Regions from separate parts of the Mesorhizobium sp. M6A.T.Ce.TU.002.03.1.1 genome, predicted to be linked through region 2. Evidence: riboswitches for the same ligand, from Rfam matches in the RefSeq annotation. Region 2 holds a riboswitch; the other holds the start of a gene.
What was found. Region 2 has a riboswitch for cobalamin ahead of EOC93_RS32460 (aromatic ring-hydroxylating dioxygenase subunit alpha). Riboswitches for the same ligand answer to the same signal wherever they lie in the genome.
Positions count from the first base shown of each region.

Region 1 (10,829 bases), on a different contig from region 2:
TCAAACCGGTATTCCGTCTCGGTACCACGCGTCGGATTTCACCACCGGCAAGACGAACCGCAGCCACCGAGATTTTTGAGCGCCTGCCCGCCAAAAAGCCATGATCACCGCTATGTCAGCGGACATGACCGTTGCGAAAATTGAAAATTGCCAAGCCCGATCAAACCTTAACAGGCGAATGCTGCTTGGAGCTGCCGGTCTTGCCGCGCTGGCCGGGCTTGCCGCTTGCGCCACTGTCCTGTCCACCGGCGAAGGCGCCGGTGTCTCTGCTTCCGCCGCCGGCACCCTGACCAGCATTCGCGCATCAGCCGGCCTCGGGCCGCTTGTCCCCGATCCTCAGCTCGAACAGGCAGCCCTGCAGCAGGCCGGCTATATGGCACGAGGCGGCCGCATGACCCACACCACCGGCTGGGGCAAGGGATTTGCCTCGCGCGTCAAGGGTAACGGCATCACCGGTGCGGCCGCCGAAAACATCGCCGAGGGTCGCTTCGATCAGCAGAAGCTGTTCGATATCTGGATGCATTCGGCCGGCCACCGCCGCAATATGCTCGACCCGCGCTTCACCCGCTTCGGTCTGGCCTATGTGCGGGACGGCCGCGACAGCTCGTTGCGCTACTGGAGCCTCGTTCTCGGCAAATAGGAGACGTGACCGGCACGTCGACGAGCCGTCAGTCCATATGTGCGGCGGGACCGGCGGTCGGACCAGCCTTTGGCTTGCGCAGCAGAAAAACGAACGGGATGGCAAGCAGCGTCATCATCATCAGCAGCTTGAAGTCATTGACGTAGGAGATCATCATCGCCTGGATGTTGACCATCCCATCCATCTGGGAAAGCGCCGTGGGATCGGCGCCCGCCGCTGCCGGCGACGCCGCCCAGAGATTGGGATTGAACGGATTGATGTAGGCCGAAAGCTCGGCGTGATTGATCTGCGTGTTGCGCACCAGCAGAACCGTCACCACCGAGACGCCGATCGAGGAGCCGAGATTGCGCACCAGGCTGAACAGCGCCGTGGCATCGGTGCGGTAGCGCGCGTCGAGCGTGGCGAAAGCCACGGTCGACAGCGGTACGAACACCATGCCCATTCCCAGGCCCTGAATAACGCCGGAACTGAGGATCAGCCAGTTGTCCATCTGCGGCGAGAAGCTGGACATGGTGTGGAGCGACTGCGCGGTCAAAAGGAAGCCGATGACGACCAGGATCCTGGCATCGATCCTGTGCATGATGCGGCCGACCAGGAGCATCGCAACCATCGTGCCGATGCCGCGGGGACCTATGACGACACCGATGGTCATGGTCGGATAGCCGAAGATGGTCGCCAGCATTGGCGGCAGCAGCGACATGCTCGCAAGGATGAGCACGCCCATGACGAAGATGAATGCCAGCCCGGTCACGAAATTGCGGTCGAGGAAGATCTTCGGGTCGATGAAGGGGTGCTCCGCCGTCATCGTGTGAATGATGAACACCCAGAAGCCGGTCAGCGAAAGACCGAGCTCGATCCAGATCTCGACCGAGGAAAACCAGTCGACCTCGCCGCCGCGATCCAGCATCAGCTGCAGCGCTCCGACGCCGAGCGAGAGCATGGCGAAGCCGAAGAAATCGAAGCTGCGTATCCGCCTTGCAACGGCCGGCAAGTAGGCGGCCATGCCAAGGAAGGCGATGATGCCGACCGGCAGGTTGATGAAGAACACCCAGCGCCAGTTGAAATTCTCGGTCAGCCAGCCACCGAGCGTCGGGCCCAGGATCGGCCCCAGCATGATGCCGGCGCCCCAGATGGCCATGGCCTGGCCGTGGCGCTCCTTCGGGTTGATGTCGAGCAGGAAGGTCTGTGACAGCGGCACGATTGCCGCGCCGAACACGCCCTGCATCAACCGGAAGAACACCATGGTCTCCAGGCTCCAGGCGATGCCGCACAGCATGGAGAATATGGTGAAGCCGACCACCGACGTCAGGAACAGCTCCTTGCGGCCAAAGCGGTCGGCCAGCCAGCCGGTCACCGGCGTCATGATTGCCGCGGCAACGATGTAGGAGGTCAGCACCCAGTTGATGTTGTCGGGGGACGCGCCAAGATCGCCGGTCATGGTCGGCAGCGCGACGTTGGCGATCGTGGTGTCGAGCGCCTGCATGATCGTCGCCAGCATGAGCGCCACGGTGATCAGGCCGCGGTGCGGCACTTCGCGAAAGGGTTCTGGCGTGCTCATGATGTGGAACTTCCGGCAGGTAACAAAAAAATGTACACTAGAGCGACGTGCGTCCATTTGGACGCACAAAGTACGCTCTAGTACTTTGAGTCAGCGCATCGTGCTTTCCGAAAATCGATTCCGATTTTCGGGCCGATGCGCGAGGTTTCCGGGCGGCGCGGCCTTCCGTATGGAGAGACCCTCATCGCGGTGGGACGCGACTATCGATGTGGGGGTTACATCGACCGAGCGTCTCGATAAAACGGCGCCTGCCGCCCGGAAACCTGAGGACCGAAACGAGTCTGCGTCGCGTTGTTCAGGCTTCGCTCAGGCCGCAACGCAGCCCGATCCAAACCCTAACCCCTGGTGCATCTCCCGTCGGACCAATCCTGTCAGCTGCGTTCCTCTCCGTGCGCGGCCTGCATTCTACTTGTTGCGTCTCAGACCTCATCGTCCAATGGAACGAGGCGGTCTATTGTGCCTCACTCGCCGTGGCGTGGCCGAAGATGCTGGGAAGCCCGCGGGAAACGCCGGTGTCCACCGTGACGGTCGCGCTCATGCCGGTGCGCAGCGCCATCTTGGCGTCGGCATCGGCCAGTTCCAGGCGCACCGGAATGCGCTGGGTGACTTTGACCCAATTGCCGGTGGCGTTCTGGGCGGGCAACAGCGAGAACTCGGCTCCCGTGCCGGCGCCGATCGCCTTGACGGTGGCCTCGAACGTCTTGCCCGGATAGGTGTCGACCACGATTTCGGCCTTCTGGCCCGGCTTCATGTGGGTGAGCTGCGTTTCCTTGAAATTGGCATCGATCCAGGTGTCCCCGGTCTCGACCAGCGAAAACAGCGGCGTGCCAGAGCCGACATACTGGCCGACCTTGAACGAGGCAGCCTGGCTGACGATGCCGTCAGCCGGCGCCCTGACAGTGGTCTGCGCCAAATCGTAGGCAGCCTTGTCGCGCGCGGCGAGCGCCGCCATCACGGTCGGATGCTTATCGGTCTCGATATCGGGATTGCCGCCAAGGCCCGCCTTGGCGCTGAGGATGCCCTGCTCGGCCACGGCCAGTTGCTGCTTGGCTTTGTCGAGATCGTTCCTGGCCTCGTCGAGCGAGGACTTGGCATTGATGCCCTTGCGGGCAAGGTCGGCGGCTCGGTCGTATTGCGACTGCGCGTAGTCGACCTGGCTGGCGTCGGACTTCTCCTGCGCCAGCGCCTGGCTGTAGGCCGCACGCAGCTGCTCGACATTGAGGCGCGCGCCGGCCACCGCCGCGTCGGCCTGGGCCAATGCGATCCGGTAGGGCTCGGGATCGATGGCGAACAGCACGTCGCCCTGCTTGACGGACTGGTTGTCGAAAATATCGACCTGAACGATGCGACCCGCCGTATCGGCGGCTATCGAGACCTTGGCCTGCTGCAGATTGGCGTTTTCGGTCTCCTGGTAGCGGCCGCCGGTCACCCAGACGTAGCTGCCGCCGGCGATCAGTGCCACGGGGAGCGCAAACATCAATAGGAAGCGGCCGACACGGCGCTTCTTCTTCGGCACCACCGGCGCCGGTGCTAGCTGCGGAGCGACCGCCACCGGAGCCGCCGCCGGCTGCGCCGGAGCTTCCACCTCCAGCTTGGTTGCATTCTCATCTACCTTGGCTACCGCGTTCATGCTGCTGCGCCTTCTGCACCTTTGACTTTTTCGCCGGACGCCGTCTCGCCGTCCGCCAGGTTCTTGGCCATCGCCTCCAGACCCTTGATCAGGATGCGGCGATCTTCGAGCGACACGCCGGTAAGCGATTCCTCATAGACTTCGCCAGCAAGGCTCTTGATCTCTGCGTAGGCCTCGCTCGCTTTGGCGGTCGGGAAGATCATGCGGACGCGGCGATCGGTGGCGTCGGAACGGCGCTCGATCCAGCCGCTCTCCTCCATGCGGTCGACCAGGCGCGACACGCTGATCGGCTCGATCTCGAGAAGCTCGGCGAGCCGCGCTTGCGTGATGCCTTCTTCCTTGGCGACGCGGACCATCAGCCGCCATTGCGCCGAGGAAAGGCCGAGCCCGCTGGCCTTCGCCTCGAAGCGCTTGCGCATCAGGCGCTGCACGTCGTGGATCAAAAAGCCCAATCTATCGATGCCGTCGGAAACCATGAGCGGCATATATTATAAGCGTGCTTACTATTCAAGATGCGGCATTATGCCAGAAGCCGGCAAGTGTGGATGGCAGTCACATCAGGAACGATTGCGAATGAGCATCGTGACCACGAAAAAAGCGCCGACCGAGCTGGTGATGATGCCGATCGGCAGTTCCTGCGGCGGCAGCAGCGTGCGGGCGAGAAGGTCGCTTGCCAGCAACAGCACCGCTCCAAAGAGGGCGCAGCTTGCAATCAGGCGCAGATGCAACGGGCCGGCCAGGGGCCGGGACAGATGCGGGATCATCAGGCCGACGAAACCTATGACGCCTGCCACCGAGACGAGGATCGCCGTCGAGAAAGCGGCGACGAAAAATGTCGTCCTGCGCATCCGCGCAACCGGCACGCCGAGGGTTTCGGCGGCATTTTCGCCGGCCAGGAAAGCGTCGAGCCGACGGTGGTTCCAAAGTCCGAAGACTAGGATGGTGCCTGCGCCCAGAGCAGCCAGTCCGACATTGTCCCACCGCGCCAGCCCGAGCCCGCCCATCGTCCAGAACAGCACCGAGTGAGCGGCGCGCTGGTCGCCGGCAAAGACGAGATAGTTGGTCAAGGCGGTGAACATGAACGAGACGGCAAGCCCGGCCAGTATCAGCCGTTCGGGGCCTTGCCCCCTCACCCGCGAAACCAGCAACAGCACGATGCCGGCGGCCAAAATGCCGCCGGTGAAGGCAGCGACCGGCAACGTCCAGATGCCGAAATGGTCGCCAAAAATGGTGATAACGGAAACCGCGCCGGCCGCGGCACCGGACGACAGGCCGAACAGGAACGGATCGGCGAGGTCGTTGCGCGTTACCGTCTGCAGCAGCGCGCCGATGACGCCCAGCCCGGCGCCGACACAGATGGCCATGATCGTGCGCGGCAGCCTGAGATCGACAACGATTTTGCCGACCGGGCCGGGCACGATGTCTGCGGCCACTCCGGCCGCATGTCCGAGCGCAGCAACCACGTCGCTCAACGCTATGACCGTCGATCCATAGGCGATCGACAGCAGAGCAAGAGCGGCGATCGCTGCTGCTCCTGCTGTCATGGCCAATTCGAACGCCCTGTGGCGCAAGCTCAGAAAGCTTCCGGGTGCATCGCCCTGGCGATCTTGCCGATCGCCTCGATGTTGGCAGGCCCGGGCGTCAGCTCGGCATACCGCAGCGCGACGAAGCGCTCATTCCTAACCGCGTCGGTCTCCTTCATCGCCGGATGGACTTTGAGGAAATCGAGCAGTTTCCTGTAGCCGCCACCCTCCTGGTAGTCGAGCAGGATCAGGAACTGCGGATTGCGGGAAGCGACCGTTTCCCAATCCGTGTTGCCCCAGCTCGTCTGCATGTCGGCCATGATGTTGTCGCCGCCGGCAGCGGCGATCATGGCGCTGGGGATCGCGAACTTGCCTGATGTGAAGGGTTTGTCTTCGCCGGAGTCGTAAAGAAATACGCGCGTTCCCTTGTGGTCGCCAACCTTCGCCGTGATATCGGCGAGTTGCGCTTTCCAGTCCGAAACAAGTTTCTTCGCCTCGGCTTCCTTGTCGAAAATCCTGCCCAGCTTTTCGACGTCGTCGTAGAGCAGGTCCATCGAGGCGGCAGGGCGGTTGTTGTCGAGATGGACGCAGCTTTCCGTCAGCACCAGCGTCTTGATACCGTGCGGCGCCAACGTATCGGGCGTCACCTCGCCGCCCGACTTCATGCCGTAATACCAGCCGGCGAAGAAGAAATCGGGCTCGACGGCGACGAGGATTTCAAGTGTCGGATATTTCGGCGCGAGTTCCGGGATCGAGCCCTGCTCGGCCTTGAATTCCGGACCGACCTCGTACCATCCGGTGATGCCGGTCAGGCCGACGATCGACGGTTGCAGCCCCAGCGCGAAGGCCATCTCGGCCATGTTCAGATCCTGGATAACGGCGCGCTTCGGCGCGGCGTCGAACGTCAGCGGCGTGCCGCAGCTGTCAACTGTTACCGGGAAAAGCAAAGGCGGTCACCGGGAAAGCGAAGGCGGTCTGGGCAAGCAGGAGGGAGGCGAAAGACAATGCGAGGCGTTTCACGAATATTGCTCCTTGGTCAAATCGGAATGTGAAGAGGCACGGTTCGGAACGTCGAATACCGTGAGTTCGCGGTCTTCGGTGGGATGGCGCAGCCGAAGCACGTCGACGCCGAAAATCTGGCGGATCAACAGCTTGGTCAGCGCCTCGCGCGGACCGGCAAACGCCTGTAGGCGGGCCTCGTTCATCACCGCGACCTTGGTGGCAAATGGCGTGACCAGCGACAGGTCATGAAGCACCGCCACGACGGTCATGCCAAACTGCGACACGAGTTCGAGAAGCTCGCTGCGGGCGCGCGGATCGAGATGATTGGTCGGTTCATCGAGGAACAGGATTTTTGGCTCCTGGGCAACGGCGCGTGCCAGCTGGGCGCGTTGCCGCTCGCCACCCGATAGCGAGCCGATCGTGCGGCCGAGCAGCGGCAGCAGGCCGGTTCTGCGAAGCGCTTCGACGGCGATGTCGCGTTGCTCGCTCCTCCGTCGCAAGCCGACATGCGGGACGCGGCCAAGCTCGACGTAGTCGATCACGGCAAGCCGCGGATCAGGCTGATCGGTCTGGCCGACGACAGCCATGTGCAGCGCCCGCTCGGCGGCCGAAAACGTCTCCAGCCGGCGTCCGGAAAATCTCACATCTCCTGCGCTTGGCCGCAGGGTGCCGCACAGCATGCGCAACAGCGTCGTCTTGCCGGCGCCGTTGGGACCGATGATTGCGAGGCGATCGCCCGCCGCCACCGAAAGGCTGACCGCGCTGACCAGGCATTGGCCATTCGCCGTCGCGCTCAGCTCACGCGCTTCAAGAAGAGGCTGGGAGGCGTCCAACTTACCGTCACTTTCTCAATGGCGACGGAAGGAAGCTGGACGGACCGGCCGACAAGACCGATGTCCACGTCTCCTCCCGGCACACCCCGTCCGGTCAACTCATGCTGATGGCAGGTCTCCTGGCTCGCGGGTCTTTGCGCCATCCTGCCTTCCCAGCCTTGCCGGCCAGTGGCATTTCGGATTTTGCTAACCGCTTACAGTTGCGGGGGCAGCCACGGCCTCGATCCGAAGATCTCACCGTGTTCCCTTTTCACCCCTTGCCTTTCGACTCGGGGACCATCACCCAGGCACCCTAGTTTTCCGCCAATCACAGCGCAATAAATTTCCAGGGTTGAAACAGCCGCTGGAGCGAAGGGTCTTGTCAGAAAGAGCCATACGAATCTCGTTATGTAATAACGTTACCATTTAAAAGACGCCGCTTGCTCCTGTCAAGCTCTTTCGCCCGACGCCTTCGACTTGCCGGCCGCCGTCGCTCGCGATTTGCGCGGTGCGCAATTTCGATCAAACCGCCTCCACCAGGAAGCGGCACCATGACTTTGCCAAATGCGAAGACTGGGCCAAATGCGAAGACTGGGCCAAATGCGAGGAGCCATATGAACCCGACCGAGAAAGCGCTGTGGTTCGTCGAAAGCCATCTGCCGGAATCCGTCTCGCTCGACGATGTCGCCAAGAGCAGCGGCGTGTCGCGCTTTCACGTGACGCGGGCCTTTGGGGCTGCGACCGGCCGTTCGGTGATGGGCTACATGCGTTCTCGCCGGCTGACCGAAGCGGCGCGCAGGCTCGCCGCCGGCGCACCCGACATCCTCTCGCTCGCGCTCGACACCGGCTACGCTTCGCATGAGGCCTTCACCCGTGCCTTCCGCGACCAATTCGGCACCACGCCGGAACTGGTGCGCGCGCAAGGCTCGCTCGACAATCTCGCTCTCGTGGAGCCGATCCTGATGGACCAGTCCTTCCTCACCAATCTCGAGCCGCCGCGCTTTGAGACCAGCCGGCCGTTTCTCATCGCTGGTCTCGGCGAACGCTACAGCTGCGAGACCAGCGCCGGCATCCCGATGCTGTGGCAGCGGTTTGGCCCCTATATCGGCAACATTCCAGGCGGGATCGGCGACGTCGCCTATGGCGTCTGCGTCAACGGCGACGACACCGGCAATTTCGACTACATCGCCGGCGTCGAGGTGTCCGATTTTTCGGATCTGCCGAGGGAGTTTTCGCGCGCGCGCGTGCCGGCGCAAAAATACGCCGTGTTCGCCCATCGTGACCACATCTCGACCATCCGCCGCACGGTCAACACGATCTGGAACAAATGGCTGCCGGCCTCCGGGCACGAGATCGCCGATGCGCCCGAATTCGAGCGCTACGGCCCCGAATTCGATCCACGCAGCGGCAATGGCGGGCTGGAAATCTGGATACCGGTGAAGGGGTGAAGCGCGGCCAGCCAAGGGCAATTGCTTCAGACAAATGATGCTTCCAGCTTGTGTTGCTCCGCCCGGTTTTTGCCTTCTCCCCTTGTGGGAGAAGGTGTCGCCGAAGGCGACGGATGAGGGGTGCTCCAGCCTGGCGCCGATGGCGTTCCGTCCAGCACCCCTCAACCGTCTCGGCGCTGCGCGCCGATCCACCTTCTCCCACAAGGGGAGAAGGGAAAGACGTTACAGCTCCAGGTTCCAGTTCTGGCCGACCAGATCCTTGCCGAAGGCGTGATGGCGTTCTTCGTCGGCCAGCTTGAATCCTGATGCCTCGTAGATGCGGCGCGCTGAGGTGAGCACGTCGTTGGTCCACAGCGTCAGCGTCTTGTATCCCTTCGCGCGGGCAAAGCCGATGCATTCCTCGACCAGCCGCTTGCCGATGCCGAGACCGCGCGCCGAGGGTTCGACATAGAGCAGGCGCAGCTTCGCCACCGTGTCCGACTGGCGCACGACGAAGACCGAGCCGACGACGTCCCCGTCCCGCTCGGCGATCCAGCTGCGCTCCCATTTCGGATCGAAGGATTTGAGGAAGGCACCGAGGATTTCGGCGACCAGCGCCTCATAGGTTTCGTCCCAGCCATACTCCTGCGCGTAGAGCAGGCCCTGGCGATGGATGATCCAGCCGATGTCGCCGACCTGCAAAGGCCGCAGCATGTAGGGGACCTTGGGCTCGGCACTCTCGCCCAGCAGGCGCTGCACCGTCTGCATCGCCTTGACCAGCCTGTCCTGTTCCGGAGCGGAAAGCCGGTCGAGCAAGGCCGCGACCTGATCGTGCGAACCCTGGTTCAGCGGCGCGAAGGCCGTCCTTCCCGCCGGCGTCAGCGCGATCGACGAGCGCCGCGCATCGGCTTCAGTCGCTGCGCGCTCCACTAGGCCGCGCTCCTCGAACTTTTTCAACAACCGGCTGAGATAGCCGGGATCGAGGCCGAGATCGCGCGCAAGGTCGGTGGCGGTCAGCCCATCGCGATGCGCCAGTTCATAGAGCACCCGAGCCTCGGTCAGCGAGAAGGTGCTTTTCAGCCATCCTTCGTCGAGCAAGCCGATCTGACGGGTGTAGAAGCGGTTGAAGCCTCGCACCGCATCGATCCGCTCCTTGCCGGGTTGATGATGAATCGTCATGGCATCCTCCTGCCCGCACACGATCAATCATTTGCTTGACTTAGTCAAGTATCTAGAGAAAGGACCAGACGGTGGTGATCAGGCATCCGATCGCCGGATCAGCCCTTCGAAACCGTCCGCCAGATGAGAGGCTCCGGCCGAGAACATCTTCACGAGGTTTTTTGGGCGGCCGGGGGTCTTGTTGGCATCCAGCAGCACCGCCCTGCCCTCATGTATGACGAAATCGAACTTGCCATAGTCAAAACCGAGTTCGCGTCGCAGCTGGCGCATTTCCTGGGGAACAGGCACGGGCTCACGACGGATCGTCTCGGACGCCTTGACCAGGGCGTTTGGCGAGACGTAGCGGGTGCAACGTTCGCTCTCTCCGCAAAACACCCAGAACCGCGCCGCGAAACCATCAGGTTCTTTTTCCGGAATGAACTTGTCCACGACCAGATCGTCGCGCTCGAAGACGCCATCCGGGATATCGCTAATAGATCCGTAGACCTCATAGGACTGCAGGACTGGCATGTCCGGAAAAGGCGGTGGTTTCCTCGCGCGCCGCGCTCGCCGATTGAGGAACGTCTCTGGAATGCCCTGATTGTTGAGGTTGCTTTTGACGATGACCGGACCTTGCCAAGCGTCTCCCTCGTTCACCAACGCTCCGCTGATCCGTCGTTTGGATATGTCGGCCGTCCCGACATTGAGGCAGAATGGGAAACTCCGTGCATAGTCGAGATAGTCCGCGGGCGTTATCGTCGCATCGACATGCAGAACCGCGACGTCGGCGCTGTGTGTCTTCGACAGACCTTGCTGAATCCGGACCGAATGGCCGCGCCTTTTCAATTCTCCCAGAACGTCGAAAAGCAAATAGGGACTGCCCCTGCGCAGCAGGATATCGCGCTTGCCAAGGAACTGATCGTGCTCATGCGTTATGACGACGATACGCGCCACAGCTCCCCCCTTGGCTTCCATACCCACTTCCATTATGCGGCTATGGGCAGTTGACGCCAGCCTTTTTAGGTCCGACGGGCACGCATGACCAATCATTGGGACAGTTATCACCGTCACTGGATGCT
Region 1 is NZ_RZTI01000027.1:1,723-12,551, reverse strand. It holds gene EOC93_RS11285 (CAP domain-containing protein) at 125-640, shown strand; gene EOC93_RS11280 (DHA2 family efflux MFS transporter permease subunit) at 669-2,198, opposite strand; gene EOC93_RS11275 (HlyD family secretion protein) at 2,650-3,828, opposite strand; gene EOC93_RS11270 (MarR family transcriptional regulator) at 3,825-4,304, opposite strand; gene EOC93_RS11265 (iron ABC transporter permease) at 4,386-5,372, opposite strand; partial or broken gene EOC93_RS11260 (ABC transporter substrate-binding protein) at 5,402-6,371, opposite strand; gene EOC93_RS11255 (ABC transporter ATP-binding protein) at 6,368-7,186, opposite strand; cobalamin riboswitch at 7,278-7,482, opposite strand; gene EOC93_RS11250 (AraC family transcriptional regulator) at 7,780-8,613, shown strand; gene EOC93_RS11245 (helix-turn-helix domain-containing GNAT family N-acetyltransferase) at 8,836-9,771, opposite strand; gene EOC93_RS11240 (hypothetical protein) at 9,850-10,725, opposite strand; gene EOC93_RS11235 (methyltransferase domain-containing protein) at 10,789-10,829, shown strand, end outside.
Region 1: another riboswitch for cobalamin. It lies ahead of EOC93_RS11255 (ABC transporter ATP-binding protein); the one in region 2 lies ahead of EOC93_RS32460 (aromatic ring-hydroxylating dioxygenase subunit alpha).

Region 2 (5,088 bases):
CGGCAATGAACATCCTGCCGGCGACGATCGACAAATCAGGCAACCCGACCATCGTCAGCCATGTCGGCGGGCGCAAGGCGACGGTGCCGATCGCCACGCCGGCCTCAGCGAAGGGCGCTTCGGTGAGCTTCGGCGTGCGGCCGGAGGATCTGATGATCGCTAGCGGCGCGGATTATCTTTTCGAGGGAACGGTGGATTATGTCGAGCAGCTCGGCGAGGTCCAGCTCGTCTATGTCGACATCGGCCGCGCCGACCTGCCGCTGGTGACCAAGCTGCCCGGCAATGTCGAGGTCAAGCGGGGTGCGACGCTGCGGTTGAGTGCCGATGCCGGCGACCTGCATATTTTCGATACCGACGGGCGGTCCTTCACGCTTCACGAAGCGGAAGCAAAGGCGGCCTGAGAACGGCAGCAAGACTGCCGGGTATAAGCAGTTTGGCGAAGCCAAAAACAAGAGCGGCGGGCAAAGCCCGCCGCTCTTGTGCATTCAGGTCGCTGTTAGAGCGACGTGCGTCCAAGTGGACGCACAAAGTACGCTCTAACACTTTGAACCTACGCATCGTGCTTTCCGAAAATCGATTCCGATTTTCGGGCCGATGCGCTAGCGGCCGAACAGGTTCCGGTCGCTGCCCTGCGGGGCGGACTTCTCTACGTCGCCCGACGAATTGAGCAGCTTGTAGATCGGCGAACCGGTGTTGCGTACCGAAGACGTCTGCATGTTGTCGACGTTGACGGTCGCCTGCTTGTTGATGTCGGTCCCGCCAACATTGTCGTTGTTGGCAAAGGCGCTGCCGGCAGCAAGCAAAAGCGCGGCGGCGGTAAGAACGATCTTCTTCATTTCAGTGCTCCTGGATTTTCGTATCCCATCAGCGCGGCAGGCAAATGCCGCCGCTGCTGATGGAACTGGCTGTTAGTTGTTGCCGAAGAGGTTACGGTCGCTGCCGTGGACGGGTTTCTCGTCAGACGGAACCGGATTCTGCGCCGAAGCGGAATTCTGAACCGAAGCCGTGTACGAGCTATCGGCCGCAGCGGCCGGCTGGTTGGCGCCGTTCGATCCATAGTTGTCGCTACCGGCAAAAGCGCTGCCGGAGATGGCCAGAATGGCAGCGGTGGCAAGAACAATCTTCTTCATTTCCAATACTCCTGAATTTCTAAAGATCCCCAGCGGCGGACCTGCCGCCGCTCTGTCTTCTTGTTTGACCATGATCTTTTCCGAAAACCGGTTTCCACTTTTCGGGATCATGGTCTGGGATCAGCTGTTAATTGTTGCCGAAAAGGTTGCGGTCGGCGCCCTGGACGGCGGGCTTTTCAGCGTGAGCCGGCTTCTGAATGGAAGCCGTGTACGAGCTGTCGACCTCAGCGGTCGGCTGGTTGGCGCCGTTGGACCCATAATGGTCGCTGCCGGCAAAGGCGCTGCCGGTGATGGCCAGAACGGCGACGGCAGTAAGAGCAATCTTTTTCATTTTTGGTACTCCAGTATCTTAGTTTTCCGTCCGGCTAGCGGCGTGTCTTGGAAGGAATTCGCGTCGTTCGGACAGCCCCGATGTGGGAAGGCCATCCCGCAGATTCCAATCACGAAGTTGTTCCGTGTGGACCAAGAATCTACACCTTGAAATTGTACCAGACGCTTCTACAGGCGTTGCTTTATCTTTTATTTTCAAAGGTTTATGCCAAAGTCGCCATTTGACGATTTGACGGATTGGCGGACCTGCGTTCACAGCGTCATGCACGCATTGTCAACAGAAACGAACCGTTCGGTTCGATTTTAGAAGCGGCTAATGGTCACTTTTGGAAACTGTTAACCTTCTTTGCCTCCGCCGCGGATCGGAATTCGATGTCACGGCGGCCGACAATGGTGGCCGAAAAAATGGGTTTCAGCCCTGCAATTACCAACCTGCACGTTTCGCGGGCCGTGTCGCGCCGCATGGATACGATGTCGCTTTCATGCCGACAGTCAGCTGGCCGTCATGATTAGATGACGCCATCTCAGGTGCCGCTTGGTGACGACGAAGCGGAGAATTGGGAAGCCGGTCAAATCCCGGCGCTGCCCCCGCAACGGTGGTGGAGTTCAAGTCGCAACGGGAGACCACTGGGCCACAAGCCTGGGAAGGTGTCGCGACTGTCCGCAAGGACACTCCAGAGCCCGGAAACCAGCCCGAGATGTCTAGACTCGACTGATCGCGGTGGGCGGTCAAGAGGTGGATGATGCATGTCTGGCCTGTCGCCGGCGTGCAAGCGATCCTTCCTCAATCACCACCAGTTCAGTCTTTGGAGCGACACGCGTCCATTTGGACACATAAAGTACGCTCCAAGACTTTGAATTGCGCATCGTGCTTTCCGAAATCGATTCCGATTTCGGGCCGATGCGACGGCTATGAGGACAGGACATGGATTCGCGCAACGACATGCTGAGGCTCTTGCACGGCCGCAGGCAAGGCTATTCGCTCGAGCAGCCCTTCTACACCGATCCCGATTTCTTCAAGCTCGACATGGAGCTGATCTGGTATCGCGATTGGCTGTTCATCGGCCACGATTGCGAGTTGCCGAAGCCGGGCAGCTACATCACCGCCCAGATCGGCGACTATCCGGTCGTGCTGGTCCGCGACCAGCAAGGCAAGATCAATGCCTTCCACAATTCCTGCCGGCATCGCGGCAGCCGCGTCTGCAACGCCGACAAGGGCACGGCGGCAAAGCTCGTCTGCCCCTATCACCAGTGGACCTACGAGCTGGACGGCCGGCTTTTGTTCGCTCGCCAGATGGCGGATGGCTTCGACAAGAGCCAGTTCGGCCTCAAGCCGGTGGCTTGCGAAAGTGTCGGCGGCTACATTTTCATCTGCCTGGCCAAGGAGCCGGCGGATTTCGCGCCGATGCGCGCCATGATCGAGCCTTACCTCCTGCCGCACCGACTGCGCGAGGCAAAGGTCGCCTTCGAATCGACCATCGTCGAGAAGGGCAACTGGAAGCTCGTCTGGGAAAACAACCGCGAGTGCTACCATTGCGCCGGCAACCATCCGGAACTGTGCAAGACATTCCCGGAAGCACCGACCGTGACCGGCGTGCAGGGCGCCGACAGCGATCCTGAGATGCTGGCGCACTGGGCCAAATGCGAGGCGGCAGGCCTGCCGAGCAAGTTCCGCATCGATCCGGCTGGGCAATATCGCGCCACCCGCGCGCCGCTGCTGCGCGACGCCGTCAGCTATACGATGACGGGAAGGCGCGCGGTGAAGAAGAACCTTTCCGACAGCGTTTCGACCGACCGTGTCGGCTCGCTGCTGCTCTATCACTATCCGACGACCTGGAACCACATCCTCGGCGATCATGCGGTCACCTTCCGCGTGTTGCCGATCAGCGCCACGGAAACCGCCGTGACAACCAAATGGCTCGTCCATAAGGACGCGGTCGAAGGCGTCGATTACGACCTTGCCGAACTCACCCATGTATGGACCGAGACCAACGACCAGGACCGCCGCATCGTCGAGGAAAACGCCTTCGGCATCCTGTCGCCGGCCTATGAGCCCGGCCCTTATTCGGAACTGCATGAGGGCGGCGTCATCCAGTTCGTCGAATGGTACGCCTCCTTCATCGGGCCGCGCCTAGCCGAGGACGGCCGGCCGGCATTGCGCAGCGTCGCCTGAGAGAAACGTGAAGAGATGAACGCAATGACGGACCTCGGGCTCTACCGCCATCTCGACGAAATGGCGCCCTGGAACGACCGGCTGCAGGTGCTGGAGGTGATCGGCGTCAGCGACGAGGCGCCTGACGTGAAGACCTTCACCTTCCGCTCCGACAACCAGACCTGGTTCCGCTATAAGCCGGGCCAATTCGTGACGCTGGAACTGCCGACCTCCGACGGCCCGCTGATGCGGACCTATACGCTGTCTTCCTCGCCGTCGCGGCCGTTCTCGATCGCGGTGACGGTGAAGGCGCAAGCCGGCAGTCTCGGCACGCGCTGGATGTTCGACAATCTGAAGCCCGGCGTTCACGTGAAGGCCTATGGTCCGACGGGCGACTTTTCGCTGCACAGCCATCCCGCGGCCAAGTATCTGTTCATTTCGGCCGGCTCCGGCGTGACGCCGATGATGTCGATGCTGCGCTGGCTGAACGACTGCGCGCCATGGACCGATGTCGGCTTCGTCAACTGTGCACGAAAGCCCGAGGAGATCATCTTCCGCAAGGAGCTCGAGCTGCTCGGCAGCCGCATGCCGGGTCTGACGCTTGGCTTCATGATCGAGGAACGGTCCAGCCGCGAGGGTTGGTTCGGCCATATGGGCCGGATCGACGCGATACGGCTGCCGCTGCTGGCGCCAGACTTCCGCGAGCGCGAAATCTTCTGCTGCGGCCCCGACCCGTTTATGCGTGCGGTGCGGCAGATGCTGGAGGCCACCGGCTTCGACATGGGCAACTATCATCAGGAGAGCTTTGCGGCCCCGATGGTGGAGGAAATACCGGCCCCGTTCGGTTCGCCGGCAGAGGGTGGGGTCGAAATACCTGCCGAAGCCGCAACGCCAATCCGCTTTTCGCTTTCGGATGTCGATGCCGACTGCGTTGCCGGCCAGACCGTGCTGCAGACGGCGCGCGCTTCGGGCGTGCGCATCCCGGCGGCCTGCGAGTTCGGCCTGTGCGGAACCTGCAAGGTGAAAAAGGTCTCGGGCACGGTCGAGATGAGCCACAATGGCGGCATCCTCGATCACGAGATCGACGACGGCTTCATCCTTGCCTGCTGTTCGAAGCCGCTGACGGCGATCGAGATCGAGGCATGACCGGCGGCCCTAAAGCGCGTCGCGTTTTGACCGGCCTTATGCGACGCGCTTTAGGTTGTTGCGCGACATGCATTAGACCCCGTAGCGCTCGGTGCGGATGAGGCTTGCCGGAACGCCGGCATCGATCAGCGCCTGGGCGGCGGCCGACACGAAGGCATTCGAGCCGCAGACAAAGGCGAACCTTGGTGGCGTGGGCAGCCGCACCATCGATTGCTCTATCATTGCAACGTCGATCCGCCGAGAATAGTCCGCCGGGCGCCGGGCCGGCTCGCGCGTCAGCGTCAGCACCAGATCGAAGCCGTCCCGGCGATCATGGAAATCGATCAGCTC
Region 2 is NZ_RZTI01000221.1:84-5,171, forward strand. It holds partial or broken gene EOC93_RS32440 (TOBE domain-containing protein) at 1-401, shown strand, start outside; gene EOC93_RS32445 (DUF680 domain-containing protein) at 600-836, opposite strand; gene EOC93_RS32450 (DUF680 domain-containing protein) at 909-1,130, opposite strand; gene EOC93_RS32455 (DUF680 domain-containing protein) at 1,258-1,461, opposite strand; cobalamin riboswitch at 1,970-2,172, shown strand; gene EOC93_RS32460 (aromatic ring-hydroxylating dioxygenase subunit alpha) at 2,386-3,633, shown strand; gene EOC93_RS32465 (hybrid-cluster NAD(P)-dependent oxidoreductase) at 3,658-4,758, shown strand; partial or broken gene EOC93_RS32470 (oxidoreductase) at 4,831-5,088, opposite strand, start outside.